Regions from separate parts of the Bacillus rugosus genome, predicted to be linked through region 2. Evidence: a T-box and tRNA genes for the amino acid it is inferred to sense, from the RefSeq annotation. Region 2 holds a T-box; the other holds one or more tRNA genes.
What was found. A T-box is a leader RNA that pairs with one kind of tRNA and senses whether it is charged. The one in region 2 lies ahead of tyrS (tyrosine--tRNA ligase), so its partner is inferred to be a tRNA-Tyr.

Region 1 (3,411 bases), 1.4 Mb from region 2:
GTGTGCTCCGACTTTGCGGGCGTATGTTAGGGCGCCCGCTGCATAAGGTGTACGGCCGCTTGCTGCGATGGCAATGACGGTGTCGTATGAAGTGAGTTGTATGTTTTTTAAATCTTCGGCTCCTGCTTCTTCACTGTCTTCAATGCCCTCTGCTGCCTGTAAAAATGCTTTGGGACCTCCAGCCATAATTCCGATGACCTGATCTGGGCTTACGCTGTAGGTGGGAGGACATTCAACAGCATCCATGACACCGAGTCTGCCGCTTGTGCCAGCGCCTGTGTATATGAGCCGGCCTCCATTTTGAAATGAGTCATACGCGCAGTCTACAGCTGTTTTAATATCGGGGAGAACCTGCTGAACGGCGGCTGCGACTTTTAAATCTTCGTTGTTGATCATTTTGAGGATGTCGAGTGTATTTGCTTTATGGATTTCAGCTGTTTGGCTATTGCGTGATTCCGTTGTAAGACGGTGAAGGTTTAATGGTTCTGACATGAGGATGCCCCCTGTTTAGAATAATGTATCTTAATATTCAGTATATTCATTTCTGTCATGATATTTCAACTATGTTTTTGCATTTTTGAAATTTTATTTCACTTCAGGCTATAAGAAATAATGAAGGATCAGCTGTTCTCCGAGCGGTCCGATTCTTCTCCTGCCTTTATCAAGGAACCCGCTTTTCATATAAAGGCGCTTTGCGCGTGTGTTCAGATGATTGACGGCCAAAATGATTTCATCGCACCATGGAAAATAACCGCTCACAAAAGAGGGAAGCTGAAGCATTGCTTTTTTTGCATAGCCTTTTCCGTGATGCACAGCGTTTAATGACAGGGAACTGAGCAGTAAAGCAAATGGATTGTTAGAATAGGGTGCCAGCGTTTCTTTTGATGTATGTAAAATGAAAAAACCGACTGGGAGATCGTCTTTTAAGATGATAACCGGATACCGGTCCCGTATGCTCAGGGCCTGAGTCAGCACCTCTTTGGGGAGAGAGGTAAAGCGTTTGTCATCGTTGTTAAGCGTGAATGATTGAAGCTCCGGCAAGTGTTCAGGCTTATAGAAGGATAAAGAAATGTCTAGAGTCATGTGGCGGCCTCCTTACAATATGTCGTCTAGCTGGTTTTCTGAAATGACGCGGTAGCCTGCTTGCTCTAACAGTGCGGCGGTCACTCCGCTGCCGGTGATTTTTGCGCCAGAGAATGTGCCGTTATAGATAAAACCGCTTCCGCACGATGGACTGTTTTCTTTTAATATGATGGCAGAGGCATTGATTTCTTTTGCATAAGCTAATGTCTTAGCGGCACCTTCCATATATAATTCTGTTACATCTTCTCCTGAAGCTGTCATGATTTTCGCGGTTCCATTGAGAACATCCTCGCCGGTGCCTCCGATAATTTCTGCAGGTTCACGAGGAGTTGAGAAGCCGCCAAGAAGCTCAGGGCAAGCCATAACTGCTTTATTTTCACCGACAAGTTTTCTGATTTTCTCTGATGCGGCGTGAGAGCCGTTGTATCTGCATTCAATGCCTCCAAGGCAAGAACTGACTAGGATCATATTGGTTTCTCCTCTCTTGCATCGTTTGTCTCTATCATAAAATAAATGACTAATGTTGGGAGGCTTTTTCAGTTAAAAAAGGAGTTAAAAAGTTTGAAAATAAAAAATTTAATTTTCCTCTTTACAAACAGGGGGTGACCTGTATATAATAACTTTTGTCAGCTCGACGAGAACACAAACGGCCCGTTGGTCAAGCGGTTAAGACACCGCCCTTTCACGGCGGTAACACGGGTTCGAATCCCGTACGGGTCACCATTTGGAGGATTAGCTCAGCTGGGAGAGCATCTGCCTTACAAGCAGAGGGTCGGCGGTTCGAGCCCGTCATCCTCCACCATCTTGCCGGTGTAGCTCAATTGGTAGAGCAACTGACTTGTAATCAGTAGGTTGGGGGTTCAAGTCCTCTTGCCGGCACTGTTTTTCTTAATATGAATATGGAGGGGTAGCGAAGTGGCTAAACGCGGCGGACTGTAAATCCGCTCCCTCAGGGTTCGGCAGTTCGAATCTGCCCCCCTCCACCATTATTGGGCTATAGCCAAGCGGTAAGGCAACGGACTTTGACTCCGTCATGCGTTGGTTCGAATCCAGCTAGCCCAGTCACAGACACCTTTGACCAAAAGGTGTCTTTTTTCTTTTTGAAAAATAATTCCAACTTCTAACTGTTCAGTCTGTATAATAATTTTAAAAATATGTTAAGGTAGTTTATTCACGAATTACCATCTACACCCTGCCAAAAATTTGTTAAACTTATTTTATAAAAAAATTGAAACCTTTTGAAACGAAGCTCGTATACATACAGACCGGTGAAGGCAGAGGTTAGATAAATATGGAAATGATGATTAAAAAGAGAATTAAACAAGTCAAAAAAGGCGACCAAGATGCATTTGCGGACATCGTAGATATTTACAAGGATAAAATTTATCAGCTTTGCTACCGTATGCTTGGTAATGTGCATGAGGCAGAGGATATAGCACAGGAGGCTTTCATCAGAGCGTACGTTAATATCGACAGTTTTGATATTAACCGGAAATTTTCAACTTGGCTTTATCGAATCGCGACCAACTTAACTATTGACCGCATTCGCAAAAAGAAGCCGGATTATTACCTCGATGCAGAGGTGGCTGGTACGGAAGGCTTGACCATGTATTCCCAAATCGCCGCAGATGGGGTATTGCCAGAGGATGCAGTTGTGTCACTGGAGCTCTCAAACACGATTCAGCAGAAAATTTTAAAGCTTCCTGACAAATACAGAACAGTTATCGTATTAAAGTATATTGATGAACTCTCATTAATTGAAATCGGCGAGATTCTGAACATTCCTGTGGGGACTGTGAAAACTCGGATTCACAGGGGCAGAGAGGCTCTTAGAAAACAATTAAGGGATCTTTAAGTGGGGTGATGAAATGAGCTGTCCTGAACAAATTGTGCAGCTTATGCATATGCATCTTGATGGAGATATCCTTCCAAAAGATGAACACGTATTAAATGAACATCTGGAGACATGCGAGAAATGCAGAAAGCATTTTTATGAGATGGAAAAATCTATAGCGCTCGTCCGGAGCACATCGCATGTCGAAGCCCCCGCGGATTTTACCGCTAATGTCATGGCGAAATTGCCTAAGGAGAAGAAAAGAGCTTCTGTGAAAAGGTGGTTCAGAACCCATCCTGTTATCGCAGCTGCTGCGGTATTCATCATTTTGATGGGCGGAGGTTTTTTTAACAGCTGGCATAATGACCACAATTTCAGCGTGTCCAAGCAGCCGAATCTTGTGGTGCATAATCACACTGTGACCGTGCCAGAAGGTGAGACGGTCAAAGGTGATGTCACTGTCAAAAACGGCAAGCTGATTATTAAAGGCAAAA
Region 2 (3,411 bases):
GACCGTAAATTGGCCTTCGATGCGGTCTTCATCCGATAAGATATAATTCAATTCCGTCTGGCGTTCACCGTTAATATAAACAGCTCCGTTTTGGATGTCTTCACGGGCCTGGCGTTTAGATGGAGATAATGTAGATTGCACCAATACATCTACAAGTGAAAGCTCTTGGCTGCTGTCAGCTTCCATAGATGGAACATCTTTAAAGCCGACTTTAACGTCTTGGGCGGAAAGCTCTTTAATATTGCCGCTGAACAACGCTTGGGAGATGTTGATAGCTTGCTCCAGCGCATCACGTCCATGAACGAGCGCTGTCACTTCTTCTGCCAGGCGTTTTTGCGCTTCACGCTTTTCAGGCGCCGTTTCTGTTTTTTCAGCGTATGCTTCAATTTCTTCTTTTGATAGGAACGTAAAGTATTTTAAGTATTTGACAACGTCACGGTCATCTGTGTTGATCCAGAATTGATAGAATTCATACGGCGATGTTTTTTCCTTATCAAGCCAGATAGCGCCGCCTTCCGTTTTTCCGAACTTCGTGCCGTCTGCTTTTGTGACAAGCGGAATCGTAAGGCCAAACGCTTTTGCTCCTTCTTCTTCTGATTTTCTGATCAGTTCAAGACCCGCTGTGATGTTTCCCCACTGATCGCTTCCGCCGATTTGCAGCTTACAGTTTTTATCTCTGTACAGATTTAAAAAATCATAAGATTGAAGAATCATGTAGCTGAATTCCGTGTATGAAATGCCGGATTCAATTCTTGAGCTGACCGTGTCTTTTGCCAGCATGTAATTGATGCCGAAGTTTTTACCGACATCACGAAGGAAGTCGATCACATTCATTTTGCCGATCCAGTCAAAGTTGTTCGCAATGACAGCAGGATTTTCTGCTGCGTCGAAATCTAAAAATCTGGACAGCTGGTTTTTAATTTTTTGGGACCATTCGGATACGATGTCAGCAGTGTTTAATGTACGCTCCGCTTTTTTTCCGCTCGGATCGCCAATGAGGCCCGTCGCGCCGCCCACAAGCGCAATTGGATGATGCCCCGCAAGCTGGAAACGGCGAAGTGTTAAAATAGGCAGCAGGTGTCCGATATGCAAGCTGTCTGCTGTCGGGTCAAAGCCTGAGTACAGGCGGATTTTTTCTTCATTCAGCTGTTTATTTAATCCTTCTTCATCCGTCATTTGCTGAATCAATCCGCGGAAGGATAAGTCTTCAAGTAAGTTTGTCATAAGATAAAGCTCCTTTTTTGATTAAAATAAAAAACGCCCCTTCGTTTACACGAAGGGACGATTGATTATCGCGGTACCACCCTACTAATAAGAGAATGCAAAACATTCGTCTTATCACTTTGCCTGATAACGGATCAGGTCCGTTCTTTCACTACTGAAAGCCTGGCCGGCTTTGTTTGCAAAAGCGGTTCATGAGTGTATTCGATATATCCGTCTGTGCTGATTTTCACCGGCCATCAGCTCTCTGGAACGTAAGGATATTCTACTTGTCTCAATCTTTACCTTTTCATATGAAGCTATATCATTTTTAACATAAATAAAATCCCGTGTCAACGTCGCCTTTTAATCCTCCATCGTTGACAGATCTCCAGCCGGCAGATTGAGCTCCCACGCCTTCAGCACACGTCTCATGATCTTTCCGCTCCGGGTTTTTGGAAGCTTATCTTTAAATTCAATTTCACGCGGTGCCGCATGGGCTGCAAGACCCTGCTTTACAAATAGACGGATCTCTTCTTTCAGTTTATCAGACGGCTCAAATCCTTCTCGGAGTGCGATAAAGGCTTTAATGATTTCTCCCCGTACCGGATCAGGCTTTCCGATTACGCCTGCTTCTGCAATGGCCGGGTGCTCGACAAGTTTGCTTTCCACTTCAAATGGGCCGACGCGCTCACCGGACGTCATAATGACGTCATCGACTCTGCCCTGGAACCAAAAATATCCCTCATCATCCATGTAAGCAGAATCCCCAGAGACATACCAGCCACCCGGCATGAAATACGATTCATACTTTTCAGGGTTATTCCAAATGGTATGCATCATGGAAGGCCAGCCCTTTTTAATGGCGAGATTGCCCATTCTGTACGGCGGAAGCTCGTTGCCCTGATTGTCAACGATTGCTGCCTCCACACCGGGAATCGGCTTACCCATTGAGCCCGGTTTAATATCCATGCAAGGATAGTTGCAGATGAGCTGACTGCCCGTTTCTGTCATCCACCATGTATCATGGATTCGTTTGTTAAAGACTTTATGCCCCCATCTGATGACTTCTGGATTTAACGGTTCACCGACACTGAGCACATGCCGGAGTGAGGTTAGATCATATTTCGCAGCCATCTCATCTCCCGCTCCCATCAGCATTCGAAACGCGGTCGGCGCGCTGTACCAGACATTGACGCCAAGCTTTTCAATCGTTCCATACCAGCTTTCCGGGCTGAAACGGCCGCCGACGATGACATTTGTCGCTCCGTTCAGCCACGGTGCAAAAATGCCGTATACCGTACCTGTCACCCAGCCCGGGTCAGCTGTGCACCAGTAAATGTCTTCTTCCTTTAAATCAAGAACCCACTTCCCTGTCTGATATTGCTGAATCATCGCTTCATGGACATGAAGCACACCCTTTGGCGTTCCAGTAGAACCAGATGTATAGTGAAGCAGATAGCCGTCTTTTTTGTCCATCCATTCGACATCCAGTCTTGTGCTTTCCTGCTCAGCTGCTTCATCATAACTGATGATGTTTGTGCCGCTCTCAGCCTCTCCGCCGACTACGAATATATGCTGTAAATGAGGCAGTTTGTCAGCCGGTATTCTCTCCAGCAGCTCAGGCGTTGTGACAATAACCTTCGCTTCGCTGTTTTCAAGCCGGTCCTTCACCGCCCCCTCCATAAATGCTTCGAACAGCGGCCCAGCGATGGCGCCAATTTTGATGGCGCCAAGCATAATAAAATAAAGCTCGGGTGATCTCGGCATAAAAATAAAAACGCGGTCCCCTTTTTCCACATTTCCATACCGTCTCAGCACATTCCCGGCTCTGTTTGATTCTTCCTTCATTTCTTTAAAAGTGTATTTTTCATCCCGATTTGCGTCTTTATAATAAAGCGCTACTTTGTTTTTTCGAAACGATTCGGCATGGCGGTCAATCGCTTCATACGCCGCATTCAGTTTCCCTGTCTCATGCCAGGAGAAATGTTTCTCTGCCTCGGCCCAATCAAAATGTCGGTACGTTTCTTCATAATTTTTTAAATGATGATCCCCTTCCACTGCTGGTAACGCTTTCAAATTCATGCCCAAACATCCCCCTTTGCTGAAGTTGTCACATTTATTATAGTATATATTCATATTCTTCTCAATTTTTAAAATATAAACCATGTTGAAAACGCTTTATAATTTGTTATTCTTAAAGAAGGCATG

Region 1: it has a tRNA-Tyr gene. The T-box ahead of tyrS (tyrosine--tRNA ligase) is inferred to sense a tRNA for this amino acid. The anticodon was not compared.

What each region holds. Positions count from the first base shown of each region.
Region 1 covers NZ_CP096590.1:196,490-199,900, forward strand. The annotation lists gene murQ (N-acetylmuramic acid 6-phosphate etherase) at 1-492, opposite strand, end outside; gene M0696_RS01095 (GNAT family N-acetyltransferase) at 601-1,083, opposite strand; gene M0696_RS01100 (2-thiouracil desulfurase family protein) at 1,096-1,551, opposite strand; tRNA gene M0696_RS01105 (tRNA-Glu) at 1,732-1,806, shown strand; tRNA gene M0696_RS01110 (tRNA-Val) at 1,810-1,885, shown strand; tRNA gene M0696_RS01115 (tRNA-Thr) at 1,890-1,962, shown strand; tRNA gene M0696_RS01120 (tRNA-Tyr) at 1,985-2,069, shown strand; tRNA gene M0696_RS01125 (tRNA-Gln) at 2,074-2,145, shown strand; gene sigW (RNA polymerase sigma factor SigW) at 2,375-2,938, shown strand; gene rsiW (anti-sigma-W factor RsiW) at 2,952-3,411, shown strand, end outside.
Region 2 covers NZ_CP096590.1:2,912,561-2,915,971, forward strand. The annotation lists gene tyrS (tyrosine--tRNA ligase) at 1-1,224, opposite strand, end outside; T-box leader at 1,275-1,512, opposite strand; gene acsA (acetate--CoA ligase) at 1,567-3,285, opposite strand.